One region of the Cupriavidus sp. GW821-FHT02F09 genome, then DNA from elsewhere that is predicted to be linked to it. Evidence: predicted binding sites of a transcription regulator. Region 1 holds the regulator's gene; each other region holds the start of a gene.
What was found. The regulator sigma-54, encoded in region 1, starts transcription at its own class of promoters, with help from an activator protein. The targets are predictions, from matches to a motif close to TGGCANGNAANCTGCTTT.

Region 2: AC07XB_RS16320 (collagen-like triple helix repeat-containing protein) is a predicted target of sigma-54. The motif match lies at 1,951-1,968, and genes of this name have one in related genera.
Region 3: AC07XB_RS23975 (methanol/ethanol family PQQ-dependent dehydrogenase) is a predicted target of sigma-54. The motif match lies at 6,024-6,041, and genes of this name have one in related genera.

What each region holds. Positions count from the first base shown of each region.
Region 1 is NZ_JBWKVH010000008.1:98,201-108,235, forward strand. Features, by position in the region: gene AC07XB_RS12045 (dynamin family protein) at 1-1,051, shown strand, start outside; gene mutY (A/G-specific adenine glycosylase) at 1,175-2,344, shown strand; gene AC07XB_RS12055 (LON peptidase substrate-binding domain-containing protein) at 2,351-3,028, opposite strand; gene rapZ (RNase adapter RapZ) at 3,095-4,012, opposite strand; gene AC07XB_RS12065 (PsiF family protein) at 4,132-4,455, opposite strand; gene hprK (HPr(Ser) kinase/phosphatase) at 4,644-5,615, opposite strand; gene ptsN (PTS IIA-like nitrogen regulatory protein PtsN) at 5,651-6,106, opposite strand; gene hpf (ribosome hibernation-promoting factor, HPF/YfiA family) at 6,490-6,840, opposite strand; gene AC07XB_RS12085 (RNA polymerase factor sigma-54) at 6,890-8,365, opposite strand; gene lptB (LPS export ABC transporter ATP-binding protein) at 8,502-9,287, opposite strand; gene lptA (lipopolysaccharide transport periplasmic protein LptA) at 9,334-9,978, opposite strand; gene lptC (LPS export ABC transporter periplasmic protein LptC) at 10,033-10,035, opposite strand, start outside.
Region 2 is NZ_JBWKVH010000012.1:150,840-160,874, reverse strand. Features, by position in the region: gene AC07XB_RS16325 (collagen-like triple helix repeat-containing protein) at 1-1,428, opposite strand, end outside; gene AC07XB_RS16320 (collagen-like triple helix repeat-containing protein) at 2,131-3,306, shown strand; gene AC07XB_RS16315 (Flp family type IVb pilin) at 3,662-3,841, shown strand; gene AC07XB_RS16310 (A24 family peptidase) at 3,863-4,348, shown strand; gene AC07XB_RS16305 (TadE/TadG family type IV pilus assembly protein) at 4,436-4,900, shown strand; gene cpaB (Flp pilus assembly protein CpaB) at 4,983-5,954, shown strand; gene AC07XB_RS16295 (type II and III secretion system protein family protein) at 6,052-7,413, shown strand; gene AC07XB_RS16290 (CpaE/TadZ family protein) at 7,452-8,669, shown strand; gene AC07XB_RS16285 (TadA family conjugal transfer-associated ATPase) at 8,671-9,987, shown strand; gene AC07XB_RS16280 (type II secretion system F family protein) at 9,980-10,035, shown strand, end outside.
Region 3 is NZ_JBWKVH010000024.1:41,535-51,569, reverse strand. Features, by position in the region: gene AC07XB_RS24005 (PQQ-dependent catabolism-associated beta-propeller protein) at 1-116, opposite strand, end outside; gene AC07XB_RS24000 (ABC transporter ATP-binding protein) at 152-925, opposite strand; gene AC07XB_RS23995 (tripartite tricarboxylate transporter substrate binding protein) at 922-1,869, opposite strand; gene AC07XB_RS23990 (hypothetical protein) at 1,968-2,618, opposite strand; gene AC07XB_RS23985 (substrate-binding domain-containing protein) at 2,653-3,546, opposite strand; gene AC07XB_RS23980 (c-type cytochrome) at 3,576-3,983, opposite strand; gene AC07XB_RS23975 (methanol/ethanol family PQQ-dependent dehydrogenase) at 4,086-5,894, opposite strand; gene AC07XB_RS23970 (hypothetical protein) at 6,322-6,720, shown strand; gene AC07XB_RS23965 (sigma-54-dependent Fis family transcriptional regulator) at 6,947-8,986, shown strand; gene AC07XB_RS23960 (ATP-grasp domain-containing protein) at 9,255-10,035, shown strand, end outside.

The sequences.
Region 1 (10,035 bases):
TGTGCTGGGCATCGACGAGTCGCGCGTCTACCCGGTGTCGGCGCAGAAGGGCCTGGTGGCCAAGGTCACCAACGACGACGACTTGCTGGCGCGCAGCGGCCTGCCGCAATTCGAGCACGTGCTGTCTGACCAGCTGATCCCGCAGCGGCGCGAGATCGTCGCCGACCAGGTGCAGCGCTCGGTGGAGGAGATGGCGCGCGGCGCGCAGCAACTGCTGCAAAGCCGCCGCCGCAGCATCGTCGAGCAGTTGTTCGAGCTGCGCGGGCTGCGCGGCAAGAACCACGCGATGGTCAAGCACATGCTGATGCGCGTGCAGTCGGAGAAAGAAGAGTTCGAGCAGAGCATCGCCAAGTTCCAGGCGCTGCGGCTGGTGTTCGGGCGCCATAGCGCGGACATCATCAAGAGCCTGCAGCTGCGCGACGTGCGCCGCACCATGCGCGAGCGCCGCGAGCAGATGAAGGAGCGTTTCTTCTCGCGCGGCATGCGCGAGGACATGGACGCCTTGTTCGCGCGGCTTGGCGAACTGGTCAGCGAGGCGGACCAGAAGATCGCCCAGCTCCACCAGCTCACCGACAGCATGTACCGCCGCTTCAATGCCGAACATGGCTTTACGCTGCCTGCGCCGATCCAGTTCGTCACCGCGCGCTACGTCAGCGAATTGCAGCAGACGCTGGCGTTGGCCCACACGCACTTCGGCGCCATGAACATGCTCACGCGCTCGCGCCCGCAGCTGGTGCAGAGCGCGTTTTCCACCATCGCCACCCGCGTGCTGGAAACCTTCCGCGATCTGAACCGCGATATCGAGATCTGGCTCAAGTCGGTGATGACGCCGCTGGAGGCGCAGGTGCGCGAGCACCAGAAACAGTTGCGCCGCCGGGTCGATTCGATCGAGCGCATCCACGAGGCCACCGACACGCTCGAGAGCCGCATCGCGCAGCTCGAGGAAGTGCTCAACGGCCTGGATGATCGCAGCGGGCGCATCGAATCCTTCTCCAGGCAGATTCTGCAGCCGGACGCCAACGAGGGGCAGCCCAGGGCGTTCGCGGCCTGAAGCGCGGCCGGCGCAAGTCCGGCGGCGAATGCAGGTGGCGAGGGCTGGTGGCGGCGAGGCGGTATCATGACGCGCCGCCGCTTCCGGCGCTGTTGCTGTGTTGCCTTACCCGTCACGTACCCGATGCCCCGCAAGCCCGCTGCTTCTCCTGCCGTTTCATCCGATCTTTCCCCCGCCGTGGTTCCTGCCGATTTCGCCGCGCGCGTGGTGGGCTGGCAGCGCTTGCACGGGCGCCATGACCTGCCGTGGCAGAACACCCGCGACCCTTACCGTATCTGGCTGTCCGAGATCATGCTGCAGCAGACCCAGGTCAGTGCGGTGATCGAGTATTTCCAGCGTTTCGTCGGCCGGCTGCCAACCGTGGCCGCATTGGCCGAGGCCAGCGCGGATGAGGTGATGGCGCTGTGGGCCGGGCTTGGCTACTACTCGCGCGCGCGCAACCTGCACCGCTGCGCCAAGGCCGTGATGAGCGAGCATGGCGGTGTGTTCCCGACCGACCCCGAGGTGCTGGTGACGCTGCCCGGCATCGGCCGCTCCACCGCGGCAGCCGTGGCCGCGTTCAGCGCCGGCGTGCGCTCGCCGATCCTGGATGGCAACGTCAAGCGCGTCTTTGCCAGGTTCTTTGGCATCCATGGCCATCCCGGCGTCAAGGCGGTGGAGAATCGCATGTGGCAGCTTGCCGATGCGGTCCTGCCCGCCAAGGGGCCGGCGCAAGCCGAGGACATGGTGTCCTACACCCAGGGCGTGATGGACCTTGGCGCCACTGTCTGTTCGCGCGGCAAGCCAGCCTGCCTCGCCGCCGCCGCGTCGTGCCCGCTGGCCGGCGACTGCGTGGCGCGCCGCGACGGGCTGACCGGCGTGCTGCCCACGCCGAAGCCGCGCGCCGCCATTCCCGAGCGCAGCACCGTGATGCTGCTGGTCCGCCGCGGCCGCGAGGTCCTGCTCGCACTGCGCCCGGACAGCGGCATCTGGGGCGGGCTGTGGAGCCTGCCCGAAATGCCGGTCGATACCGTGCCCTTCGATGCGGAACTGGCCGAAGACGCTGCGCTGGAACGCGCCCGCGAATTCGGCAATCCCAGCACGGCCAATATGGTCGGCGAGCTCACCCACGTCTTCACTCACTTCCGCCTGCTGATCCGCGCCATTCGCGTCGACGTCACCGGCCTCACCGCGCGCGATGCCGCCAACGGCCCCGCACTACGCTGGCTGTCACTGGACGATCTGGATGCGGTAGGCACGCCCGCGCCGGTGCGCAAGCTGCTGGAGGCGCAAGCCCAAGGGGGATTGTTTTAACGTTGCTTAGAGGATGTGGTGCTGGTGCATGTATTTATGCACGATCTCGATCCGCATGCCCGCGTCCGGCAGCGCCATCAGCATCTGCTTGGCCTTGAGCGGCACCGGCAAGAACTCGCACAGCCGATTGGCCACCCAGCTGGGGTCATCCCACAGGAACGGCTCGCAGAAAGGCAGCTCGCCCGGATGCTCGGCATGGAGCGAGGCAACGATACGCCGCAGCACGGCCAGGCATTCGCCCAGCAGTTCGAGCTTGCAGTCGATGATGTCGGGCGGCAGCAATTCCGCCTGGCCGACCAGCAAGCCGTCCGGGCTCACGCTGTGGCCCAGCAGCCGGAAGCGCTGGCGGCCGCGCGCGCTGATCAGCAGCACACCCAGTTGTTCCATATTGCAGTCGATGATGTCGGCCAGGCAGCCGATCGTCTCGGGCATGGTGGGCTCGTCCGGGCGGGCGACCTCATTGCCGCTGGCGATCAGGCAGACACCGAAGGGCGTGCGATCGCGCATGCAGGCGCGCACCATGTCCACATAGCGCGCTTCGAACACGCGCAGTGGCAGCAGCCCATCGGGAAAGAGTACGGTATGCAGCGGAAACAGCGGCAGGCTATCCAACGTAGGCCCCGCCGAGGTGCTGTGCGGGGCGGCGAACGATGCGGATGAGCCGGGCGTGGCGGGTGAGGACATGCTGAGCCAGCAAAGGTTTCGGGCGAGGATTGCCGAGCCTGACCGCGAAACCTGGCGGTGCGGCGTTTAGCCGCCCGGCGCGAGCTCGCGGTGTCTCACCAGCACATTACCATGGGCGCGAAAATAGTTGGCAAGTCTTTCCGCGATGTACACGGAGCGATGCTGCCCCCCAGTGCAACCGATTGCGACGGTCAGGTAACTGCGATTGTCAGCGATGAAACTTGGCAGCCACTTTTCCACATAGGCGCGTATGTCCTCGGCCATGGCCAGCACCATCGGCTGGCTCTGCAGAAAGTCGATCACGGGCTCGTCGCGGCCGGTCAGTGGGCGCAGTGCCAGGTCGTAGTAGGGGTTGGGCAGCGAGCGCACGTCGAACACCAGGTCGGCGTCGCTGGGCACGCCGTGCTTGAAGCCGAACGACTCGAACAGCAATGTGAGCTTGAGGTCATCGCCGCGCACGAATTCCTTGATCCACGCGCGCAATGTATTGGTGCGCACATTGCTGGTGTCGATGCGGTGCGCAGCCTCCGCCAGCGGGCTCAGGAGCTCGCGCTCCATCTCGATGGCCTCGATCAGCGAGGTGTCGTTGAGTGCGGTCTCGGCGGCACTATCGGCGAGATTCTCGTTCCTGGGATTGGCCGAGAGGCCAGCCATGGCTGCGCGCATCGACAGCGGATGGCGCCGTCTCGTCTCGGAATAACGCTGCACCAGCGCATCGGTATTGGCGGTCAGGAAGACCACCCGGACCTGGTGTTCGGAGGCGAGGTCGCGCAGCGTGCCGGGCAGCTCGTCCAGCGATTCACGGCTACGGATATCGGTGGCGACGCCCAGATGGGTGTAGCCCTGCGCCGCCAGGTACTGGGCCAACTCCGGGATAAACTGCGCCGGCAGGTTGTCGACGCAGTAGTAGCCCGCGTCTTCCAGTACGTTCAAGGCAACGGATTTGCCGGAGCCGGAGATCCCGGTGATAAGTATGATGCGCATAGCACGACAAGCATAACATCAGGTGATGACGCCGTCATGACGGCGCCGTGCCAGAAAAAATGGCGAACCGAAGAGGTTCGCCATTTTTACACGTCCGCGCCGCAAGTGATGCCGGTAGCTTACTTGGACAAGCAGTCGCTCATGAAGGCCTTGCGCTCGTCGCCCTTCTTGCCGGTGGCCTGGGCGTTGCAGGTCTTCATCTTTTCCTGCTGGCTGTTCTTGGCGGGTGCGGCCGCGGGCTTATTGGACAGGCAATTGCTCATGAAGGCCTTGCGCTCATCGCCCTTCTTGCCGGTGGCCTGCGTGTTGCAAGCCTTCATCTTGTCCTGCTGGGTGTTAGGTGCCGCCGGTGCCGCGGGTGCAGCGGCCGGTGCATTCTGGGCGAAGGCGCCGGTGGCAAAAAGCGGGGCTACCAGCACGCACATCGCGATCAATTTTTTCATGCTTGCTCTCCTGGCTGTGGAAGACTTCATGGCTGCTGGCCTGTCGGCTCGGCAACTCGGGGCTGGGCCCAATGCCCATTACTGCACAAAACGGCCTATGCCCCAATCGCGTTGACCATCGAAGCGCGGCCGGATGTAAGCAATTGAAAACGGCCCCGTCGTGGTCGCATGGCGTGGGCCCGCCAAACCTAGAGTAGCCGGCCCTGACCCCGCGATGCGACATCGGCCTGCATCGCGGCGCGCTGGCGGTCCATGAAGTCGCGCAGCGTGTCGATGCCGCGCAGGCGCAGGATGGTGTTGCGCACGGCGGCCTCGACCAGCACGGCGAGATTTCGGCCGGCCGCCACCTGGATCTTGACCATGTGGATGGGCAGGCCGAGCACGTCGAGATACTGGGAGTCCAGCGGCAGGCGCTCGAATTCGCCATCGTTGCGGCGAACCAGTTGCACCACCAGCTTAAGCTTCATCTTGCGGCGTACCGCAGTCTCGCCAAAGATGGTCTTGATGTCGAGCAGGCCCAGGCCGCGCACTTCCAGCAGGTTCTGCAGCAGCGGCGGGCAGCGGCCCTCGATGAAGTCCGGCCCGAGGCGCACGAAATCGACGGCATCGTCCGCGACCAGCCCATGTCCGCGCGAGATCAGTTCCAGGCCGAGCTCGCTCTTGCCCAGGCCGGATTCGCCCATCACCAGCACACCCATGCCGAGGATGTCGAGGAATACGCCGTGCATGGTCACGCGCGGCGCGGAAATGCGCGACAGATAGAGGCGCAGGTGGTCGATCACCGCGGCCGAAGACACCGGCGTGGTGAACAGCGGTGTGGACGAGCGCGTGCAGCGCAGTTCCAGGTCGGGCGGCGGCTCCATGCCGTCGGCGATCACCAGGAACGGCGGCTCAAGCAGGATCAGCTCGCCCATCTGGCGCTTGCGCATCTCGTCATCGAGGCGCTGGTAATACGTGATTTCGGGCTTGCCCAGCACCTGGATCCGGTTCGGGTGGATCAGGTTCAAGTGGCCGACGAGATCGGCCGCGGACGTGGCTTCACGCGCGAACTCGACATCGAAGGCCCGGTCCGCGCCCTCCAGTCCTGCTACCCAGGAGAGTTTGATATCGGCTGCGTTGTCGTCGAAGATCGACTGCGAGGTGACGCCAGTGAGTTCCATTCGGGTGCTTTCAGGGACGGGCTTTCAGTGCCGGATCAAGGGTGCCATTGCGTCAGCAACTGGTGCACGTCGTCGGGGGTGGGCAGGGTAGCCAGTCCTTCGCGCATCTCGCGGTCGGACAGCAACTGGGCGATCTCGGAGAGAATTTCCAGATGCTGCTGGGTGGCCTGTTCGGGCACCAGCAGGAAGATCAGCAGCGCGACCGGCTTGCCGTCGGGCGACTCGAAGGGGATCGGCTCAGCCAGGCGCATGAAGGCGGCCAGTGGCTGCTTCAGTCCCTTGATGCGGCCGTGGGGGATCGCAACCCCCGCGCCCAGGCCGGTGGACCCGAGCGACTCGCGGGCGAACAGGTTGTCGGTCACGGTCGCGCGCGCTACGCCATGGTTGTTCTCGAAGAGGAGCCCGGCCTGTTCGAACACGCGCTTCTTGCTGGTGACGCTGACGTCGAGGTTGATGTTGCCGGGTGGCAGCAATTTAGCCAAACGATTCATGTGGAATGCGCAGGGTTTTCTAGTAAGCAGGCCCGGGGCCAGGAGGCGTCCCACCGGGCGGAAAGAGGTAAAAAACCAAGGCCCGAGGTTTCCACCGGGTGTCCCCCCATGCCGGTGTCGGGCGTCTGGCCATTATAGAGCAGGCCCGCTTCCGCTTTGTGCATTGCAATAGCCGATGCGCTCAAGCGGTGCTGCATGCACCGGAATGGCTAGGCCGGTCAACCATGTATTGCACAGCATACACTGGTACATATGCGTTGCGGAATCCCCTGTGTGGCCCGATCGGGTAGGCTGCAACGAAAAAGCCGCGCTCTGGGCGCGGCTTGATTCCATTTTTCAAGGGACTGACACCGACGGCCCGGTATGTGGGCCGCCAGGCACGGTCATTGCTGCATCTGCGATGCGGCCATCTGATACTTGACCGCTTCACGGTCGTGGCTCTGCACGCGATCCTTGTGGCGAATCACCTGCCGGTCGAGCTTGTCGACCAGTGCGTCGATAGCGGCATACAGGTCTTCATGATGCGCTTCGACAAAGATGTCCTTGCCCTTGAGATGTAGATTGATTTCCGCGTACTGCCGCCGGTCCTTTTCTTTTGTATTGTCGACAGAGAGCAGCACACTTACGCCAATGACTTGATCGAAATGCCTGACGATACGCTCCAGTTTCGTTTCCACGTACTCACGCAGAGGGGGCGTGATGTCCAAGTGGTGTCCACTGATCTTGAAGTTCATAGCGTTTCTCCTTCTGAAAGAGCTGCATCAGGCAGGCGATGCAGCTCGGCTACAAAGTCTTACGGAGATTGACCGCGGGAATCTTGAGCGCTTCGCGGTATTTGGCAACGGTACGCCGTGCTACCACAAAGCCTTGCTCGCCGAGCAATTCGGCAATCCGGCTATCGGACAAGGGGTTCCTAGCGTCTTCGGCTCCTATCAATTGCTTGATCAACGCACGGATTGCCGTTGATGAGGCCGCGCCGCCGGTTTCTGTGGATACGTGAGAGCCAAAAAAATACTTCAGCTCGAAAGTCCCCATCGGCGTTGCCATGTATTTATTGGTAGTCACCCGAGAGATGGTGGACTCGTGTAAACCCAGTGTATCGGCAATCTCCCGCAAAACCAAGGGGCGCATCGCAATTTCACCGTGGGTGAAGAAGTTCTTTTGACGTTCGACAATGGCTTGTGCGACGCGCAATATCGTGTCGAACCTTTGCTGGATATTCTTGATCAACCAGCGTGCTTCCTGCAGCTTTTGCTGCAGTCCGGCCGCGCCTGCATCGCCTTTTGCACCGCGCAAAATCTGCGCGTACATGTCGTTGATGCGTAGCCGCGGCATCACATCCGGGTTGAGGTGGGCGATCCATCCGCCGCTCAACTTTCGAACAAAAACATCAGGCACCACGAAGTCCGCTTCTGGCCGGCTGTAGGCATGGCCAGGATAGGGCGCGAGCGAGCGGATCAGTTCATGTGCGGCCTTGAGTTCCGGTTCGTCCACTTGCAGCGCCTTTTTAAGGCGCGTGTAATCGCGCACCGCCAGCAGCTCGAGGTGGTTGGTGACGATGCTCAGCGCCAGTTCGCGCTGCGGATGCTTGAGCCTGCGCAATTGCAGCGCCAGGCACTCGGCGGCGTTGCGTGCCCCGACGCCCGGCGGATCGAAGCTCTGCAGCAGCGTGAGCACAGCCTGGATCTCGTCGACCTCGAACTCGAGCTCCTCCGGCAGCTCGCTGCAGATTTCCTCGAGCGTGGTGCTCAGGTAGCCGTCATCGTCCAGGGACTCGACCAGGAAGATAGCCAGCCCTTTGTCGCGCAGGGAAATCTTGAGCGGCGCCAGCTGTTCCATGAGGTGTTCACGCAGCGTGGGCTCGGCGTCGCGCAGCTGCATCGGGGTTTTTTCGTCGTCTTCGCCTTGCGGGCGGCGGGCGAAGTCGTCCAGGCTCCAGTCGCTGCCGTAATCCTCATTGCTGTCGGAGTAGCTGTCGTCGGCTTCGGGGGCGCCATCGGGACGGTTTTCGCTGGTGCCCTGGCCATCGGCGGGCGCTGGCGCGGGCGCGCTCTGCAGGTTCACCGAGCCGTCCGAGGACACGCGCAACGGGCTGTCCAGCCAGTCGTTCTCACGCTCGAGCAAGGGGTTCTCGGTCAGCGCCTGTTCCACTTCCTGCTGCAGTTCAAGCGTGGACAGTTGCAGCAGCCGGATCGACTGCTGGAGTTGCGGCGTAAGCGCGAGATGCTGCGAGAGGCGGAGCTGTAGCGACGGTTTCATGCGACCTATTTTATGCCCAACTTCCGTACTGATGGAACGGAAATTGCTATCGCTGGTGTCGCTATGATCGTTTGAAGGATAAAAGGCGACACCGAAGCCGCCCGGGGGGGCGATGCGCGGCAGGCGCCGCGCGCCCTTACATGCGGAAGTTCTCGCCCAGGTAGACCTTGCGCACCGACTCGTTGGCGATGATGTCCTCAGGCTGCCCGGACGCCAGCACCGCGCCTTCGCTGATGATGTAGGCGTGGTCGCAGATGCCTAGCGTCTCGCGCACGTTGTGGTCGGTGATCAGCACGCCGATATTGCGTGCCTTGAGGAAGCTGACGATGCGCTGGATTTCGCCAACCGCGATCGGGTCGACGCCGGCGAAGGGCTCGTCGAGCAGGATGAAGCGCGGCGCGGAGGCCAGCGCGCGGGCGATTTCCACGCGGCGGCGCTCGCCGCCGGACAGCGACAGCGCCGGGTTGTCGCGCAGGTGGGCAATCTGCAGGTCATCCAGCAGGGTGTCCAGCCGGCGCTCGATCTCGGCCTTGCCCAGGGGTTTGCCATCGTTGAGCTGCAGCTCCAGCACTGCGCGGATGTTCTCCTGCACATTGAGCTTGCGGAACACGGAGGCTTCCTGCGGCAGGTAGGACAGGCCCATGCGCGCTCGCTCATGGATGGCCAGGCCGCTGATGTGCTTGTCGTCGAGCACGATATCGCCCTCGTCCAGCGCCACCAGCCCCACGATCATGTAGAACGACGTGGTCTTGCCCGCGCCGTTGGGGCCCAGCAAGCCGACCACCTCGCCGCTCTTCACGTCGAGCGACACGTCCTTGACCACGGTGCGCGAGCCGTAGCGCTTCTTCAGGTGGCGCACGACCAGCGTGCTGCTGTCCTTCAGGGTGGCGGGCTGGGACGGTGCGGTTTGGGTAGCGGTCATGAAGGTGAAGTCAGAATCCGTGGATCAGGGACGTGGCGGCGTCAGGTCAGGGGTTGACGGGGGCAGCTGCCGGCTTGAGCGGCAGCGGATTGGCTGCGGCACCGCTGGCGGGCTGCTCCTGGCGCGGCGACAACACGGCGCGCACGCGGCCCGACGGGCTGCCCGCGGTCGCGTTCTCGGCGCCGCCGCTGGCCGTGTAGAACTCGTTGCGGCTGTCATAGGTGATCACCGCGCCGCGGATCTCGTCGACCAGCTTGGCGCCGGCCAGGCGGGCCATGCGGGCGCGCCCGATCAGCTTGGACAACTCCTGCTTGCCGTCATATTCGATGCGGTCGCCCCAGCCATCGATGTACTCGTCGACGTTGTCGCGCTTCTGGCGGATATAGGCTTGCTTGCCGCCCTTGGAGGTCGCGACCGCGTACTGGTAGCCCTCGGGATCGGTACGGACTTCGGCTGCGTCGGATTTGAGCACCATGGTGCCCTTGGTCAGCACCACGTTGCCAGTCAGTACATAGACCTGCTTGACGTCATCGTAGCTGGCATTGTCGGCCTCCAGGACCAGCGGCTTTTCGCGGTCGGCCTTTTCGGCGCTGGCGGGCGCGGCCAGCGTGAGGCCCAGGACGGCGGCCAGCGTCAGCAAAGCGGCCGTGCTGCGGCGCAGACAGGACGAAGTCGTCGGGAATGGATTCATGTTGGCGTGATGGCGGTTGACGCGGGCGGTTGGTGCCCGCGGGCGGCTTCGGGGCTA
Region 2 (10,035 bases), on a different contig from region 1:
TGCGCCATTGCCGCCGGTGACACCAGCGACGATGCCGGTAACCGGTGCGAGCGCATTGCCTGCGCCGCCACCCGAGGCACCGCCAGCTGCGCCGGTGACCGTGCTCACCACGCCGCTGACAAGGTTGGTGACAGGCGCGAGCGGGCTGCTTGCGCTGCCGCTGCCGAGGCCGCCGGTGAGGCCACTGACCAGGCTGGTGACGGGCGCGAGCGGGCCGCTTGCGTTACCACCGCCCAGGCCGCCGGTGAGCCCGCCCGTCAGGCCGCTGACCAGGTTGGTGACAGGCGCCAGCGGGCCGCTTGCGTTGCTACCGCCCAGGCCACCGGTGAGCCCACCGGTCAAGCCGCTGACCAGACTGGTGACGGGCGCGAGCGGGCCGCTTGCGCTGCCACCCGTCAGACCACCCGTGAGGCCGCCCAGCAGGCTCGTGACCGGCGCCAGCGGGTTGCCAGTACCCGTGCCGCTCGGGTTGTAGGCCACGCCGCCAAGCGCGGCCACCGTGCTGCCCGCGCCAGCGACGATGCCGCCCACGCCCGACACCAGCGGCGTGTTGGTCTGCTTGATTGTGTTGCCCGCCGTGGCCAGGCCGCCGCCAAGCGTCGCCAGGAGATTGTTGACCGGAGCTCCCAGGCCGGTTGCCGCCCCGAGCGTCTGCGTGGTGCTGGTGAGTTGCGAGGTGAGCGGCACGATGAGCCTGCTGACGCCGCCGGTGAGCTGCTCCACGGGGCCGGTCGAGAGGGCCGCGCCGAGCTGGGCGCCCGCGCCATTGACCGCAGTGCCGACTTGCGAAACCAGTGAGCCCACCGGTGTGGTGACGGCTGCCAGGGGCGACAGCGGACCGCTGCCCAGGCCGCTGACGAGCGAGCCGGCGTTGGTCACGGCATTGCCCACCTGACTGACTACGCCGCCGGTGCTTGCCACCGTGGTGCCGAGCGGGTTGGTGGCATTAGGGATGTTGCCCAGGCCGTTTTGCACGCCGTTGCCCAGGGTGCTGACCGCGGCGCCGAGCGAACCGACCACGCCACCCAGGCCATCCTTGGATTGGGTCGAGAGAATCGGCAGGTTGGTGTTCTTGATCTGCGTGCCGAGGTCGCTCACAGCGTTGCCGGCGGAGGTCACGACGCCACCCGCCTGATCGACGATCTTGCTGGTCGGCGTCAGCGCGGCCGTGTTGCCACCGTTATTGCCACCGTTGTTTCCGCCATTGTTGCCGCCGTTGTTCCCACCGTTATTGCCGCCGTTGCTGCCACCGCCCGTGCTGGCGTTGGTGCCGCTGCCGCCGGCGGTGCCTGCGCTGGTACCGCCGCCATTGCCGGTGCCCGCACCACTGCCGGTATCCATGGACGTTGTGCCACCACCACTTGCGCAACCGCCAAGTGCCAACAGCGAGCCGAGCAGTGCCGTGATGAGGATCTGTTGAGTACGCATGACCTTTTCCCTTTTTTCTTCCCGTCGTGAAATCACGGAGCGCGTGGCGCCTGCCGTGGTGTCACTCCATAGCGCAAAGGGTGTGCCAGTGCGTGCCAGCATGCCGCCGGCTCGTGCGCGGACGCCGGATAAAAACGCGCCAAGCCTTGCCGCGCTTGGGTTTGAAGAGGATGAGACATAGCCGGTAAAGGACCAGACATGAGCGCGCTGTGCGGTGTTTCAGTGTTACGCGTTACGTAACGCCGCGGCGCCCATACGGAACAACGCGGACTTGTTCCCTGCGCCGCTGCCGCATGCCACCGTGTCGGCAACGTGTGGGCAGGCGGTGCGTGCGCAGTTGCGCATCGGGAACATCGAGGGGGGAACATGTTACGTAGCACGTAACACGCCGCGCGGCTTGGGGGCGCCTTGCTGTGCAACGTGACGCGTGACTGGCCCATGTTCGCCATCCCGCGTCAATCAACGGTTTGCGCGGCGGCGCCAGCGGTGATGGCCTGCCTTGCCGACAGCGTGCCATGCAGCTGGCACGCAGCTTGCGGTATTGACTCCCGACAAGCGCGGCGCACAGCGCGGCGCGGAGCAAACGCCCTCGTCGTAGTGCGGTATTGCGTTCCGCGCTCAAGGCTTCGCATGCATCGTCCAAGAGCCAATTCGATTGCAGTTCCAAAGGAGAACCTTCCGCGAGGAAGACCAGGAGATCCCATGAAAGCGCATTTCGCCCCGATGTCATCCATGACCCTCGCCTGTGCCGCCGCACTGTTGCTGCTGGCAGGTTGCTCCTCCGGCGGATCCGGCAGCGGCGTGAGCCCCAGCGCCGTCACGCCAACCACGCCCCCTCCGAATACACCGGCTGCGACGCCCGACACCACGCCCACCGCCAAGGTCACTGAAGGCGTGGGCAATACGGTGGTGGCAGCGGGCAATGCGGTGAGCGATATCGGCAAGCAGATCCAGGCTGCGCAAGTGCCGCTGCTGCCTGACGCCACGCGCAACGCGCTCGGCGGCGTAGTGGTAAATGCGGGGAACACGGTTGGCACGCTAGGCGTGGGTGTGCGCGACGGCCTTGGCAAGATGGGTGCAGTCACCGATCCGCTTGGCATCACCGTGTCCAGCACGGGCAACGTGGTGCAGAAAGCCGGCGTCACGGTATCGAGCGCGGGCGATCTCGTGAGCAGCCTCGGCACCGGGCAACTGGCGCCGCTAGGCGCGGTGACCACACCCGTGGGCGGCCTGGTCAATCAGGTTGGCGGCGCGGTGACGATGGCCGGTGGCAAGCTCGGCGAGGCGCTCTCGACCGGCCCCGTGGCGCAAGTCACCGGCAGCGTGAGCAAGGTGATCGTGCCGCTGACCACGCAGGTCACCACCGCTACGCAAACGGTTGGCGGAGCCACCGGCCTTGGCGCGCCGCTGGACAAGCTGCTGGCAACCCTCGGCAACTCCGTGGCCAGCGGCGGCAGCCTGCTGACCAATACCCAGGCCCCATTGGTCTCCAGCCTCGGCGGTGTCGTGACCGAGGCCGGCAAGACCGTCGCCGGGGCCGGCGTGCTGGTGCACGGCAACGGCACCGGCGGCAATCCGCTCGGCGGGTTGCTCGGCAACCTGCCTCTTGGCGGCATCGCGGGCGGTTCCAGCTCGGGCACGGGCGCAGGCGCGGCAGGCATGCTGGCTCCCGTGACAGGCTTGCTGGGGGGCGTGACGGGTGGTGCTGCCGCGGGCACTGGCACTGCCGGCGCGCTGGGACCTTTGGCCGGTTTGCTGGCGCCTGTGACGGGCGTGCTGAGCGGCGCGCGCAACGCTGCAGCGGGTGCGGCTACGACGACATCGAGCACGCCGAACACGCCGGGGCTGACCAATCTGCTCGGTGGCCTGGCTCGTTAATTGTTGATCTGAATACGTCGAATACGTCGATACGTCTTTACGGTGCGCAGTTGTCCTTACCCCGCGGCTGCGCATCCTTTTACATCACACCGCGCCAAATGGCTCACCCGAACGGGTGTGGTATTTGACGCGAGTAGAACTTTTGCTCTTTAAAAAACACTGTTTTCAAACGGACGTCAGCCATTATGCTGAGACAACTATAACTCCAAGGGGGGGTATGGTTGATACATGGCTTTGATCTATAAATTGTTCACCAGCGTTACCGCTCGGTACTAACCTGGCCACAAGAGCGAGGCGGTATCGGAGGGGTAAGCGGACGCTGCGTGATGACATAAATTAAAATCGGAGTGACATCATGAAAAACGCTTTGGCACGCTTTCTTCGGGACGAACAAGGGGCAACTGCAATCGAGTACGGGTTGATTGCAGGACTCATTTCCCTGGCTCTTATCGGCACGGTCACCCAACTGGGCCTCGACATCAGTGGCATGTTCACTGGCTTGAGCGGCAAGGTTAAGGGCATTCTTGGTACCTAAGTGTTAGCCCTAGTTGCCGCGTTGTTCTGCGCGGCAATCATCTGGACCGATTTCGCTTATCGCAAAGTACCAAATGCCGTGCTGGTTGCCACGATCGCGGCAATCGGCGTGGCGCTTGCGTTCGGGCCGGCTCTCGAGCCTAGGCTGGCTTCCCGGCTGCTCGGCTTTCTGGTGGGCCTGCTGGCCATGCTGCCGGTTTATGCACTCGGCCGCATGGGCGCGGGCGACATCAAGTTCTTCGCCGTCACAGGCTTGTTCACTGGCCCCATGGGGCTGGTGACGGTATGGGTCGTCGGCAGCCTGCTGGCGCTTGCGCATGCTTTGCTGGTGCGCATGCAAGCTGGCGCGGTCTGGGCTGTATGGCGAGACCATTTCGCAAGCTTGCTGCAGCGAGGCGGCGGCATGAGCGTCCCCGGTGCGGTGCGCCATACAGCGGAGGAGCGCGGCATTCCGTACGCCGCGTACCTTGCGATCGGTTTGTTGGTCTGGATGATTTTGGGAAGGTAGCTGCCGCGCGGGCGAGGGGCTGTTAGCCAACCGCCTGTCGCCCGCGCCACCGGTCGGCGCAAAAAGTAAAAGATAACCGGGTGAAGTATGCCATTGCGGGGAAACCATGCCGTGCGGACGCGCTCGTCCGGAACGGCTGCGCTTGAATTTGCCATCGTGCTGCCGGTTCTTCTGGCTGTCGTGATCGGCATTGTCTATTTCGGCATCGTGCTGGCCCTGCAGCAGACACTGACACTTGCTGCGGAAGAAGGTGCCCGTGCAGCCCTGCGTTACCCCAGTGGGGCATCGGCCAATAACGCGGCTGCCACGCAAGCCTTGCGGGTGAGCGCGGCTTCGACGACGGCTTTGGCTGTGCTGCCTGCCTCAATCAGCAGCGTCATTCCCACCGCCAATATTGCGCAAGTTGTCTCCTGCGCCAATCCAAGCGGCTCGGTATGCGTGACGGTAACGCTGAACCTTCCCTCAAGCGCGATCTTGCCGGTCATACCCGGGGTACCGATTCCCACAACGCTGACTGGCAGCGCGACGGTGCAACTGGCACCTGACACATGAGGATCTGCCCACGCCACGAGCGGATGCCGTTTGTCGACATGTGCCTAAGCCAGATTCCATTTATCCAAACCAGAGAGTTCGCATGACCAGCAAACAGATCCGCGTGCTTGCCATCGCGCTGCTCGTCCTTGCCGCGTTGCTGGCGTTGCTCGCGTGGCGCGTGGCGCGTACGCCGGCCAAACCAGCGGAGCCCGTAATGGCAAGCATGCAGTCGTATCCGGTGGTGATCACAGTGAAGCCGATCGAAGCCGGCAAGCCGGTCCCCGTCGACGCGCTCAAGGTAGAGCAATTGCCCATCAATCCGGCGGGGGCTTACACCGAAGTGGCCCGCGTGGCAGGCCAGGTGCCGCTGGTTGGCATCGGCGCGAACGTGCCGGTACTGGAAAACCAGCTGCTGGCGGGCCTTGCCACTCAGGTGAAAGAGGGCGAGCGCGCGGTGGCGGTTGCGGTCGATGAAGTGATTGGCGTTGGCAACCAGGTGCAGCCGGGCGACTTTGTCGATGTGTTCGCGGTGTTCCGCCGCGATGGCCAGGAGATCGCAGGCAGCCAGGCGCGCATGCTGCTCGCGCGCCTGCGCGTGCTGGCCTATGGTGCGGGGACGGTCAATGAAGCCGCCAAGCCCCCGCCCGAGCAAATGATGGCGCGCCGCGAAGGCGCGAAGACCGCCGTGCTGGCAGTGCCGGTGGCCAACGTCGGCAAGCTGGCTATCGCACAGCAAACCGGGCGCCTGTTGCTGGCCCTGCGCAATCCCGACGATCCGGATGTTCCCACCGAAGGCTTGTTTGAGGATCCCGCACCGGTCATGCAGGCAAAGACGCAGGCAAAAGGCGGGGCGCCTGCCGCAGCGCTGGCGCCATCCGATCGCGCAATGGCAGGCGTTGCGCTGGCAGGGATCGCGGGTGGGGCACGAGGTGAAGCGCTTCCTGTCAAGGCAGCGCCATCGCCTGTCCCGGCACCTGCAGCCATCGCGCAGCGCGCCCATGGCGCGGGCGCGAGCAGCGTCGCGCAAAACAGTGTTGAGATGATCCGCGGCGGCAAGCGCGAGATCGAATGAAGCCAGGCACGCCGTCGTGGTCGAAGCATGCCTCGTGCACGCCCGCCGGATTGCATTTGGATTGGTGTTTTCAGTGTTACTTCTGGATAGTCGATTGATGAAATCCATTCTTGCCGGGGCCGCCACCATCCTGGCCGTCTGCTGCACCGTCCCCGCGGCGTGGGCGCAGCAGGCCGATGGCGGCGTGCGTGATCTGAGGCTGGTGGTGGGTAGCCAGCGTGAGCTACGTCTGAACAAGCCACTGGAACGCGTGGCGATCGGCAACCCTGCCGTGGCGGATGCGTTGCTGCTAAAGAGCGGCTCGGGTGCCAACGGCGTGCTGGTGGTGGCCAAGAAGCCGGGCGCTACCGAGCTGATGGTTTGGCCGCGTGGCGAAGCCGCGCAAACCTACCGGGTGCAGGTGGATGCGACGCGAGGCGAGTCCGGCGATCCCGACGTGACAGTGTCGGGCGGGGGCGCACTGATCAGCGGCGAGGCGCGTGATGCGCAGGCTTCGCTGCGCGCCCAACTGGCGGCGCGCTCGGCCACCGCTACCGCCGAAGGCAAGGGTGGTGTGGTGATCGATCGCTCCACGATTCCGGTCAGCAGCACGGTGCAGGTCGACGTGAAAGTGGTCGAGGTCAGCAAGACCGTGCTCAAGGAGGTGGGGTTCAATTTCTACCGGAACAACGGCGGCTTCGCCTTTGGCACGTTCTCCCCGTCGTCGCTGAACAAGTTCACTTTCACACCGCGAACGGACTCCACGCCGGGTTCGCTCAGTGCCGACATCAGCTCGCCGATGAGCAGTGCCTTCAATCTTGTCGCGGCGTCATTCTCGCGCGGGATCTTCGCCAACCTGAGCCTGCTTGAGAGCAATGGCATGGCGCGGGTGCTGGCCGAACCGAGCCTGGTGGCGCTGTCCGGGCAGAGCGCGAGCTTTCTTGCCGGCGGGGAGATCCCGATCCCGGTGCCGCAGGCACTCGGCACGACCACCATCCAGTTCAAGCCCTTCGGCATTGGCCTGACCGTGACGCCCACCGTGCTAGCCAAGGATCGCATTGCCTTGAAGGTGGCGCCTGAAGCCAGCGATCTCGATCCGTCACGCGGCATATCGATCAACGGTGCCATGGTGCCTGCCATTGTCACCCGCCGCGCCGACACCACGGTGGAACTCGGCGATGGCGAGAGCTTTGTGATCGGCGGGCTGGTCAGCCGCACCACGGTCAGCAACGTCAACAAGGTGCCTTTGCTCGGCGACCTGCCGATCATCGGCACCTTCTTTCGCAACCTGAACTTCAACCAGGAAGACCGCGAGCTGATGATCGTGGTCACGCCGCGCCTGGTGCGCCCGCTCGCCAAGGGCGCGGCGGCTGTGGCCGCGGTCAGCGAGGATGGACGCACCAGCGGCAACCCCAATGTGTGGGGCCGGTATGTGCTTGGCGAATACGTCGATCCGACGCTGCCAGGGTTTTCAAAATGACATTGGGCAAGCAGGACGACGGCGCAAGGCAGGGTCAGATGGACTTCTTCCTGTTCAACACCGCACAGCCGGAGCCGCGCCAATGGCTGGCCAACGCGCTCGGCAACCTGGGCCGGCTGGTCGTCGAGGCTGGCCCGCAGGATGCCTTTGTGGAGCAGATCGCCACGGTCAATCCCGGCATGGTCTTCCTGCATTTTTCGCGGGAGCAGGCGCTGGCATCAAGCCGGCTGGCCGAGCACGTGACGAAGCTGTACCCGGGGCTGCCGCTGGTGGCGGTGGGCAACGCGGGCGAGCCGGACATCATGCTGGCGGCGCTGCGGGCTGGCGCCAAAGATTTCATCGACATGACCGCGCCGCCGGCCGGCGCGATCGAGATCGTGCGCAGGCTGCTGGCGGTGCGCGGCCACGCGGAGCCGGCGCGCCGGGGCAAGGTCGTGGCGGTGCTTGGCGCGCGCGTGGGCGTGGGTGCCACAACGCTGGCTACCAACCTCGCGGCAGCGGTGCGCAAGCGCAGCCATGGCGAAGTGCTGTTGATGGACCTGGGGCTGCCGTCGCGCGACGGCTCGTTGTATATGAACATCAGTCCCGGCTTTCACTTTGTCGAAGGCGTACGCAACCTGCGGCGCTTCGACCAGGTTTTCGTGCAGACGGCGCTGGCGCGCCACGGCAATGGCGTGGCCGTGTTGCCGCTGCCGGCCACGCTGGCGGAGATGCGGGATATCTCGTTCATGGAGGCGCTTGGGCTGCTGAATCGCCTGCGCGCCTTTTTTGACCTGCAGGTGGTGGACCTGGGCGGCTTTAGCAATGTCGATTTCATGGCGCACCTGGTCAAGGCCGCCGACATGGTGGTGTTGGTGGTGGACCAGAGCGTCGGCGCCATCGTCTCGGCTGCGGAGTTGCTCCAGGAGTTGAAGAAGCGCGAGGTGGAGCGCGAGGACCTGCACTTGCTGGTCTCGCGTTTCGAGGCGCGCCTGGGCGTGGACGCCCAGCAGATCGCGCAGCGCCTGGAGGCGCCCTCGGTCGGCACCTTGCCCGACCGGCGCGAGCCGCTGGTGCTGGCGCTCAACCGTGGCGTGGTGCTGGCCGATGACAGCCCCGCCGATCCCTATGTCCGTGCCATTGGCCAGTTGGTGGATCGGCTGGGATACCGTGCCGGCACTGCAAGCGAAGCTGGCTTGCTGGGCCGGGTAAAAGAAAAACTGCCCGAAGCGCTACGCGCCATGCGCGTGATACGCGCTGAGCGGGCTGGGAACTGACATGTCGCAAGCCATCGAATTCTCCGATAACTCCGCCGCGCCTTTTCCTGCTTCGCAGGAATTCCAGAACATCAAGGAGGCGGCCCATGAGCATCTGCTCACCCGCATTGAGGAGCTGGGCGCGGAGTTCGGCCGCTGGTCGCGCACCGCGATCAACCGCTTTGTCGACCTGGAACTGGAGAGCTTCATGCGGCTGCGCCGCATCCCCATCAACGAGGCCGAGCTGCATCAGATCGCCGAGGCGCTGACCAAGGAGCTGGCGGGCTTCGGTCCGATCGAGGACTTGCTCAACGACCCGGCGGTGGAAGACATCCTGGTCAACGGGCACCTGGACGTCTACGTATCCCGGCATGGCGTGCTGGAGCGCATCCCCGTGCGCTTTGCCGATAGCGGGCATCTGCTGCGCATCGTGCGCCGCATCCTGGCGCCGATCGGCCGGCGGCTGGATGAGTCCAATCCCATGGTCGACGCACGCCTGCCGGATGGCGGGCGCATCAACGTGGTGATTCCCCCGCTGGCGCTGGCCGGACCGGTGGTGTCGATCCGCAAGTTCCGCAAGGACCCGCTGACGCCCGCGGACCTGCAAGGCCTGGGCACCATGAGCCCCGAGGTCAACGAACTGCTCGAGGCCGCCGTAAAGGCCCGCTGCAATATCCTTGTCAGTGGCGGCACCAGTTCGGGCAAGACGTCGCTGCTCAATGCGCTGGCCACCTATGTGCCCGACGGCGAGCGCGTGATCACCATCGAGGACACGGCGGAACTGGCGCTCAACCATCCGCACGTGGTGCGGCTGGAGAGCCGCCCTGGCGGCTTCGAAGGCACGGGCGTGGTGTCGATCCGCGACCTGCTGCGCAACAGCCTGCGGATGCGGCCCGACCGCATCATCGTGGGCGAGGTGCGCGGCGGTGAGGTGCTGGAAATGCTGCAGGCCATGAGCACGGGGCACGATGGCTCCATGGGCACCATCCACTCGAGCAGCCCGCGCGAGTGCCTGTACCGACTGGAGATGCTGGCCGGCTTTGCCGGCTTCCAGGGCAGCGAGGCCAGCCTGCGCCGGCAGATCGCCAATGCCATCGACTTTATCGTGCAGATCGGCCGGCTCTCCAACGGCAAGCGCCGCATCCTCTCGATCACGGAAGTCACCGGCCTTGGCGACAACATCATCTCGACCCAGGAGCTGTTCCGCCACGAGCCGTTCATCGGCCCCGACGGCAACGAGGTAGACCGCTGGCTCTCGCTTGGCATCCTGCCGCATTCGCCCAAGCTGGCGCGCATGCGCCCGACCAACTTTGGCCTGGACGACCGCTTCGATGTCTAGCGCGGCGCTGGTCGTTGCGGCGGCCGCTCTCGTCTTGCTGGGACTGGG
Region 3 (10,035 bases), on a different contig from region 1:
CGCGTGTCCGCCCGGATCACGGTGAGGCTGCCGTCTTTCTCGTTCGAGACGAAGAGCTGGCCGGTGCCCGCGCTCCAGCCCGGCCCCGGTGCCAGGCAAAGCCCGGCCAGCAACATCGCCCGCAAGCGGGCCAGCACCGCATGGCGGTTCGTCATGTCCGCACCTCCTGTTCAGATGTCCCGGTCAGGGACAGGAATGCCGCTTCCAGGCTCCCGCCACCTGCCGCGCGCATCAGATCCGCCGGCGGGCCGGCGAAGCGCACCAGGCCACGATGCAGCACCACGACGCGGTCGCTCGCCTCGACTTCCTGCACCAGATGCGTCGCCCATAGCACGCCCACCCGGCTTTGCGTCGCCAGACGCCGCGCCTCGGTGACGATCTGCATGCGCGAGGCCGGGTCGAGGCCGACCGTGGCTTCATCCATGAGTAGCAGGTCGGGCTGGTGGAGCAGCGCGCGCACCAGCTCCACCTTGCGCCGGTTGCCGCCGGACAGCTCACGCACCAGGGTACCGCGCCACTCCGCCAGGCCCAGGTGGTCGAGCAACGGCGCCATCCGGGCCGCCGATTCCCGGCGCGGCAGGCCATGCAGATCAGCATGGAACCGCAGGTTGGCCTCGACCGACAGATCGAGATCGATGGCCGGTTGCTGGAACACGATGCCGATGTGGGCCAGAGCCTGGACCGGCGCCTCACGCATATCGGCGCCCATCACTTCAACCTGGCCCTCGTCCTGGACGAAGAGCCCGGCGAGGATCTGGAACAGCGTGGTCTTGCCGGCGCCGTTGGGACCCAGCAAGGCGACAAACTCGCCGCGCCGCACGCGCAACGACACGCCATCGAGGGCTGCCCGACCGCCAAACCGCTTGCGCACGCCTTCGCAGGCCAGCGCGTCGGCGAATAAAGCCGCCTCCGGGGCACGCATCATGACGATGTCTCCTGCTTGATCCCGAGGCCAAGGCGTTCGGCAAATTCACGCTCCTTGACCCAGGCCCGCTCCAGGTAGGCCTGGTATCGCGCCGTGTTCAGGTAGGTAAGTTCCTGGTCGTACTTGGCAAGCTCGGAGATATGACGAGGCTGGAACATCGCGTGATGAAACGCATCGTGCAGGCGTTTGACGATGCGCGGGTCGGTTCCATGCGGCACGCCGATGCCATACGGCGAGTTATAGACGGCATCCGGATAGCCAAGCTCCTTCACGGTCGGCACCTCGGGCCAGCGCGCCGACCGCTTCTCGCTGAACACCGCCAGCAGGCGCAGCTGCCCGGACGCCACGAACGGCGCGAAGCCGGTGGAATTGACGCCGGCCATCAGCGAATGATTGGCCACCGCCAGCATCTGGTCGGCAGTGCCGCGATACGGCACATGCACATAGGAGATGCCGTTGCGCGAGAGGACGTCTTCCATGCCGAGATGCGCCGTGGTACCTATCCCCGTGGAACCCACCGTCAGTTCGCCCGGGTGTGCGCGGCCCCAGTCAAGCAGGTCGCCCAGGCTGCGCAGTGGGCTGTCGGCCGGGACCAGGATGCCGAAGGTAACGCCCGAGATCATCAGCACCGGCTGGATATCGCGCAGTGGCTGCCAGTTGGTTTTCTGCTGGTGCGGCAGGCGATAAAGCGTCAACGGCAACTGGCCGATAACGTAGCCGTCCGGCTTTGCCGCAGCCAGCGCGGGCCCCACCAGGGTGCCACCTACGCCGGGCTTGTTCTCGACCACGATCGGCTGGCCAAGCGTCGGGCTGGCAAGTTCGGCGAGGATCCGCATCGTGATGTCGGTCGCGCCGCCCGCCGGCCAGGGAACGATGAGCGTGATCGGCCGCGACGGATACCTGTCGGCCATGCTGCCCGTGCTGGCCGGGACTCGGCCCGCCATGCCAGCAAGCAGCGGCGCGGCAAGCGCGCCCAGTCCGGCCCGCAGGAACCTGCGACGCTCGCTTGCGTGCTTCCCATGCATTCGATTCACACGATTCATCATGGTTTGGTGCCGCGAAAGCGCAAAGTCTCGGTTTGCACCGGACGCGCGAAGTCCCGCGCCTGGTCCGGTGTTTCTCCCGACACCTTGCCCGGCACCTCGCTCTTGAGCAGCAGCACCTGGCCGGGCACGCGGTCGGACAACACGAAGGTGTAGCGCTTGCCGACCAGGTTTTCGAAGCGGGCGTGGTTGGGGTCGTCCAGGTAGGGCTGGATCACGATCTGCCGAGCCGGCACCGGCTTGCCATCCAGCTCCGCCGTCACCTGGGTGATGGCCGGGCCCTGCGCCAGCGCGAGCCGGATCCGCTTCTGGAAATAACGCGGCTGGCCGCCGGTCAGCTGGCGCATTTCGCCGATATCCTTCTCCAGGAAATAGAGGATGACCGGATTGCCCCGCAGCGGCGCTTCGACCGCGAATGGCATGGTGCCGGAGGCATCGCTGACGATCGCGCTCACGCCCTTGCCGCCGCGCGACAACCTGACGTGCACCTCATCGCTGCCTGCCGGCACCAGGCTGCCCCCCTTGTCGAAGCGGTAGACGAGATCGGCGGGAACCCGCACGGTCTTCAAGTGGTCGGCCATGAACAGCAACTGCTCGGCCGGCTTGATGGGATCGTCGGCGGCGCCGGCGGGCGCCGCCACGGCACCCATGATGCCGCACAGCAGCGCAGCAACAACACGGTGCCTAGCGCCCGTTGGGGGACGGGGACGGGAACGGACCCGCGACCGGATTGCCTTTGTCGTCCACCAGGGGAATCCGGTAACTGGCGAGAATCGCATTGATCTTCTCCTGGTTGCCGGCAATCCAGCGATCCACTTCATCTTTCCACGCCTTTTCGCCAAAGCGCACGCCCATGGCGATCTCGTAATCGAACTTGAGTTGCGGGTCGGGCCGGAACGGCACCATCACCCATTCGGCAGCGCCGGCATGCTGGCGAGCCAGGTAGCCGGCGATGGGTCCCCACAGGATGGCGATGTCGATCTTGTCGGCCAGCAGATCGCGCTCGACCACGCCGCCCGGCACCTCGTCAGGATCGCCGCTCTGCTGCTGGTAGACCACCGCCTGCTCGAACAGCTTGTTACGCAGCAGCCAGTCCACCGATGGCGCGCGCGAGAAGATGCCGAAGCGCAGCTTGCCCAGGGTTTCGGGCGGCAGCTTCAGCAGATCCTCCGGCGTGACCACCCCGCGCAGCGCATCGCGCTGGCGGAACACCAGCGCATAGGTCGAATGCATATACGGCCGCGTGTTCGCCGTCAGCTCGTAGTCCTTGGGCACGCCAACGATCAAGTCACATTTCCAGCTTCCGGTATCGGGATCCTTCGCCCGCAGCGTATTGCGCACGAAGCCCATGCGCTGCGGGAAGAAGGTGTATGCGACCTCCTTGCCCATGTCCTTGGCCATGGCCTGGGCGATCCTATTCTCGTAGCCTTCGCCGCGCTGGTTCGACGACGGCAGGCTGTTCGGGTCGGCGCAGACTCGCAACAACTTGTCCGGTGGCGGCGCCTGCGCCCCGGCGGGCAGGGCCGCCAGGGCGCCCGCCAGCATCATTGCCTTCAGTGCCAGTTTCGTATCGCGCATCCGTCGACTCCTGTCCGCCGGCCCTGTTATCACTTGTCGGCCGGATAGACGTGGCCCGGCTGGATCTTGCCGTCCGAGCGGCCCTTGAGATACCCATACAGGTTCTGCCAGTTCTTCTGCATCATGTCGGAGCCGCCGAAATTCGGCATGCCTTTGTCGATCCGGCCTTCCATCATGATCTTGTGGAAATCGTCCATCGACAGCTTCTTCAGCGACTCGACCAGCGAGGGACCGACCATGCCCTCCTGCTGCGCGCCGTGGCAGCGCTCGCACGCCATGGCCCGCCAGGTCTTCCAGCCTTGCAGGGTATTGGTGTCCACCTTGTTGCCTTCGCTTACCTTATAGGGCGCCGCGGATTGCGCCGTGTCGCTCTTGCTTTGTGCGTCGCACACGGTGCAGGCCAGCAGAGCAAAAATCACCATTGAGGAACGGAACATCTCTTCACTCCTTGTGGGGGCGCGAGGCAGGCGGCCGCGCCGGGCCGCCCCCCTCACTTACTTATTCCAGATTATGTGTCGTGGGGATGGAGAAGCCTGGCATCAGGTGGTGGGCAGCGCGAAGACGAACAGCGTGCCGCCGAGATCGGTGTACTTCGCCAGATCCTTGTAGCCGCCTACCGCGCCCAGGCCTTCGTTCGACTTCTCCAGCCCGGCCGCCATGCCAATGCCGGCCCATCCACCGATGCCCGAATAAACGCCGACATACTGCTTGCCCTCGAACTGATAAGTGAAGACGTTGCCGATGATGCCGGAGGGGGTCTTGAACTTCCACAGCTCCTTCCCGTCCTTGATATTGACGGCCTTCACATAGCCTTCAAGCGTGCCATAGAAGGCGATATCGCCCGCCGTCGCCAGCGCGCCGGACCAGACCGAGAAGCGCTCCGGCTTGGACCACAGGATCTTGCCGGCAGCGGCATCCCAGGCAATGAAGTTGCCCATGCCGCCATGGCTCTTCGGCGTCGCGTACATCGACAGGGTCGCCCCCACATAGGGCTGGCCCGCTGTGTACTCGACCTGGAAAGGTTCATAGTCCATGCAGACGTGGTTGGTCGGCACCAGGAAAATGCCCGACTTGCGGTCGTAGCTCATCGGCTGCTGGTCCTTGGTGCCGAGCGCCGACGGGCAGATGCCCTTGACGTTGACATCCGGGCCCGTGGTGGCGGGCGAGTACTTGGCATTGACGACCGGGCGCCCGCTCTTCATGTCGATCTTGGATGCCCAGTTGATGGTCGGGTCGTATTTCTCCGCCACCAGCAGTTCGCCGGTCTCGCGATTGAGCGTGTAGCCGAAACCGTTGCGGTCCAGGTGCACCAGCGTGGGTACCTTCTTGCCCTTGATGTTCAGGTCGGCCAGCACATTCTCGTTGACACCGTCGTAGTCCCACTCGTCGTGCGGCGTCATCTGGTAGACCCACTTGGCCTTGCCGGTATCCAGGTCCCGCGCGAACAGCGTCATCGACCACTTGTTGTCGCCGGGACGCTGCGCCGGATTCCACGTGCCCGGATTGCCGCTGCCATAGTAGACCAGGTTCAGCTTGGGATCGTAGGCATACCAGCCCCAGGTGGTGCCACCGCCCAGCTTCCACTGGTCGCCCTTCCAGGTCTTGACCGAGGAGTCCTTGCCGACCGGCGCCATCTTGCCGTCGGTCCAGGTCATGGTGGTGGCGGGATCGAACAGCAGCTCGTTGTCGGGACCGGTGCTAAAAGCGGTCCAGATTTTCTTGCCGGTCTTCAGGTCATAGGCGAGCAGGCGGCCGCGCACGCCGAACTCGCCGCCGGAGATGCCGGTGATGACCTTGTCCCTGAAGACGTGCGGGGCGTTGGTATTGGTCTCGCCCACCTTGGGATCGCCATTCTTGACGGTCCACATGACCTTGCCGGTCTTGGCATCGAGCGCCACCAGGGTGGTGTCGGCCTGCTGCAGCAGGATCTTGCCGTCGCCGTAGGCCAGGCCGCGGTTGACGGTGTCGCAGCACATCACCGGCACCACGTTGTTTTCCTGCTTGGGCTCGTACTTCCACTTGAAGGACTGGTCCTTCAGGTTGATCGCGATCACCTTGTTCGGAAACGGCGAGTGGATGAACATCGTGTCGCCGATCACCAGCGGCGAGCCTTCGTGGCCTCGCAGCACGCCGGTGGACACCGTCCACGCGACCTGCAGGTTTTTCACGTTGCCGGCGTTGACTTGCTTGAGCTCGCTGTAGCGATGGTTGGCATAGTCGCCAGCCTGCGCTGCCCAGTTGGCCGGATTGGCCACCAGCTTGTCCAGCTCGGCATCCGCGCGTACGGTAAATGACGCGGTGGTTGTGGCAAGCATCGCCATCCCCACCATCATGGTCCGGAATATCATGTCTCCTCCGTCTTTCTTTACGTGACAAAGTCTGGATCCCGCTTCCTGCGCGCCGCCTTTGGCTCTTCAACTGAAACTGATTGCGCGGGTTGCGAACCTGGCAGCCGTCGGAAAGGTGCCGCGCAGGCTTCTGCACGATCCATGCCCGAGCCGCGCGGTCGCCGCTTGCGAAGCGAGTGTGCGGTTGGTCTTGAACGCTTCGTCCCAGGCGGGCATTCGCGCTGCGTGGCCCGGCCGGTGCAATGCGCTCGCATTCGTTCCAGGCTGAGGCGCGAGGCCGGGACAATATGTGTCAGGACTGGACCAGAAAGCCGGCGTAGCGGGTTCGCGTGCCGCCGTGGCGGGATGGCGCGCGACTTGCATCGTTATTGGGACAAGATTGCACAAGACGTTGCAAAGAAAGCGCACATAACGAGGAGATCCCCACATGCAGCCCTCCATCTTCGGCCTCCGGCAGCTCGCCTGCGTGCTAGCGGCTTTGACCGTGGTTCCTGTCGCCGCGCAAACCGCTCAAGACCTGCCCGCCAACAACTACCCCACCACCGCCCGCGTCGAATATGTGGGCGAGTGCATGGCAAGGAACGGCGGTGCCTACGTGTATCTGCACAAGTGTTCGTGCGCGATCGACCGGATCGCGGCGCAGCTGCCATACGACGAGTATGTCGAATCGTCTACCTTCGCAAAGTACGCCACGCTCGGCGGTGAAGGGGGCGCGATATTCCGCGATCCGGAATACGGCAAGCACGCAGCCAAACGCTATCGCGGCGTCCAGGACGATGCGCTGCGCGCCTGCGGCGTTTCGTTGGCGACGCGCGCTGCGCGCTGAATTCGGCGCAGCCGGGGCATCTGAGGGTTTCCGCCCCGTTGATGCGATCGGAAGTCCGGCCTATAGTGTCACCTCTTGACAAAAGATCGGCTTCCATCAGCAGAACTACAGGCGCCGATTTCCTTATTGCATCGCAGCGATTGCACTGCGGCTATGGCATCGCAACAGTTCGCGCCACGCCAGATTGCACCGCACAAAAGAGCCCGCAGGCTAAAGGAGGAGCTCGGTGACAACACTTCAGTCCGCCAGTCACCATGTCGCGCAGATTCTCAATGTCGTCAATGGACAATTGTGCGGCACGCAGAACAGCTCCGTGGTGACACGCTCCTGGGCGCGCTGCCTGCGGGACTTCCAGCTCGACCCTGCGCAGCAGCGCATGCCTCCGATCCTGACCCAGCCGGAGTTCAATGAGCGGCGCGACCGCATGAGCGACCTGATCGCCTGCGCCAAGCTGGAGATGACCACGCTCTACCAGCAGCTCGCCGATCCCGAGCTGGCCGTGGTGCTGACCGATGTGGATGGCGTCATCGTGCATATGGTGTCGTCGGTCGGGTTCTCGCAGGACGTGGAGCCCCTGGGCTTCCGCACCGGTGCGGTCTGGAGCGAGCGCGAGGCCGGTACCAACGGCATGGGCACTTGCCTGATCGAAGCCGAGCCGGTCGCGGTGCGTCAGAATGAACACTATTTCGCGCAGTACACCTCGCTGACGTGCTCGGCCTCGCCGATCTTCAACGACCGTGGCGAACTGACCGCCGTGCTCGATGTCACCAGCCGCTCGCCGTTGCTGCAGCAGCATTCTCTGGTGCTGGTCGGCATGTCCCGCCAGATGATTGAGAACCGGTTGATGGATGAGCGTTTCAAGCACGCACACCAGATCCATTTCCACAGCCGCCCCGAACTCGTCAACACCCTGCACGAAGGCAAGCTCGCGGTCGACGACAGCGGAAGGGTGCTGGCAGCCAATCGCAGCGCGCTGTTTCAGCTGGATTTTCGCTCGCTGTCCGCCCTGCTCGGCAAACAGATCGACGAATTTTTCAAGACCTCGCTCGACGAGATCCTGGCGCGGTGCGCGCGCAACTCCTTCCATCCGGTGCCGGTCTATCGCGCGAGCGCGTCGAACCGCTTCTTCATGGTGGCCCAGCAGCCGAACCTCGGCACCGGTGGCGGCGCGAGAGCGGCCAGCGCCCAAGCTGCGCCGCGAGCGGCCAGCGAGGCCCCCCTGGCGGCCGTCCCGCGCGACCCGGCCACGGTGGCACCGTCCACCAGGCTGGCCTTTGGCGACCCGCAGATGGAAGCACAGGTCCGGCTGGCGCAGCGCGTGATCACCCGGCGCATCCCCATCCTGCTGCACGGGGAGACCGGCAGCGGCAAGGAGGTCTTCGCCAATGCCCTGCACCAGATGAGCCCGGCGCGCGAGCGCGCCTTTGTCGCCATCAACTGTGCTTCGCTGCCGGAGAACCTGATCGAAAGCGAATTGTTCGGCTACCGCGCCGGCGCGTTTACCGGCGCCCAGCGCGAAGGCCGGCGCGGCAAGATCATCCAGGCCAACGGCGGCACGCTGTTCCTGGACGAGATCGGCGACATGCCCATGACTTTACAGTCCCGTCTGCTGCGCGTGCTGGAAGAACGCCAGGTCTCGCCGCTCGGCTCGGAGACGGTGGTCAAGGTCGACTTCCAACTGGTCAGCGCAAGCCACCGCAACCTGGCCGGACTGGTGCAGAGCGGCCAGTTCCGCGAAGACCTGTTCTACCGGCTCAACGGCATCGAGTTGCGCCTGCCGCCGCTGCGCGAGCGCACCGACCGGCTCACGCTGATGCAGCACATCCTCGCCGAGGAGGCGGAGCCGGACCAGGCACCGACGCTGTCGCCGGACGCCGTGCAAGCGCTGCTGCGCTACCCCTGGCCCGGTAATCTCCGGCAGTTGCGCCATGTGCTGCGCACCGCCCTGGCACTGTGCGACGGCGAAACCATCGCTTGCCAGCACCTGCCGGCGGAAATTGTGCAAGGCGCGGGAGAAGCCAGCGTGCCCCGCGAGCCGGCCATGGCGGCACAGCCCGAAATGCCAGACGATGAGGCCAAGGCGCTGGCGCAGTTCAATGCCATCCAGCTCAACGAACGCGACACCATCCTCGGCCTGCTCCACAAGCACCGCTGGAACGTCAGCACTGTAGCCCGCTCGCTCTCCATCAGCCGGAACACGCTGTACCGCAAGATACATCGGCTGCATATCAACCTGGCGCAGGCCGAAACGTCCGAGCAGTCGTAGCGTCGCCGCCCTGCGCGTGCCGCACCGAGGGGGGCTGGCAGCCCCCTCGTATCCGTTACCCATCCCACTGATCACGCCGTTGTCCAATAGCGCCGCCGGACGCGTGACAGCCTGTGTGAAAAGCAGAACAAAGACCGTGACAGTGCAAGGCCTTACCGCTTGCAACAGGCCCGATTCGCCCCAAACCCCACGCGCGTGGCTCGCCTGGCATGCCGATTGCTCTTGTAGCGAATGCGAGCACCTCTTCGAGCTCAGCATCGCAGCCGAGATGCCGAAGCCCGCCCGCGAAATGCGCTCCGATCTACCCTGGCCCACCATGCCCTCCCAGACCCTCATCGTCGCCGCCCTGTCATCGCGGATGATGGCCGAGTCCGCAGCGCAAGCCGGCTTGCGCGTGGCCGCCCTGGACCTGTTCGGCGATGCCGACACGCGGCATGTCGCGGCGCGCTGGGAGCCGATCGGCGCCACCGGGTCGATGGCGGTCGACGGCGAGCACGTGCTCGCCGCGCTGCGCCGGCTGCGCGACACGGAGCATCCGTTTGGCTGGGTTGCCGGCAGCGGCTTCGAACAACTGCCCGAGTTGCTCGAAGCCGGCCACGCGCTGGTGCCGCTGCTCGGCAACAGCGCCGCCACTGTGCGCGGCGTCAAGCAGCCCAGTGCCTTCTTCCGGCTGCTGGCCGCGCTCGGCATTCCACATCCGGAAACCACCATGGAGATGCCGCGCGATCCGGCAGGCTGGCTGTGCAAAGCTGTCGGCGGCACCGGCGGCTGGCATATCCGCCAGCTGGCCGGCACGGATGCCTGCGCTGCAGACGCCGCCCAAGCCACCCGGTATTTCCAGCGGCAAAGCCCCGGCCTGCCGATGTCCGTGCTATTTGTTGCTCACCGCCGCGGCGTTCAGCTAGTCGGCATCAGCCTGCAGCGCATCAGCTCACACCACGACTGCCCCTATCTGTTCCACGGCGCTGCCGGCCCGGCGATGCTGCCGGCAAGCACCACCGCGCGCCTCGTCGAGATCATCCACTGCGTCGCGCGCGAAACCAGCCTGG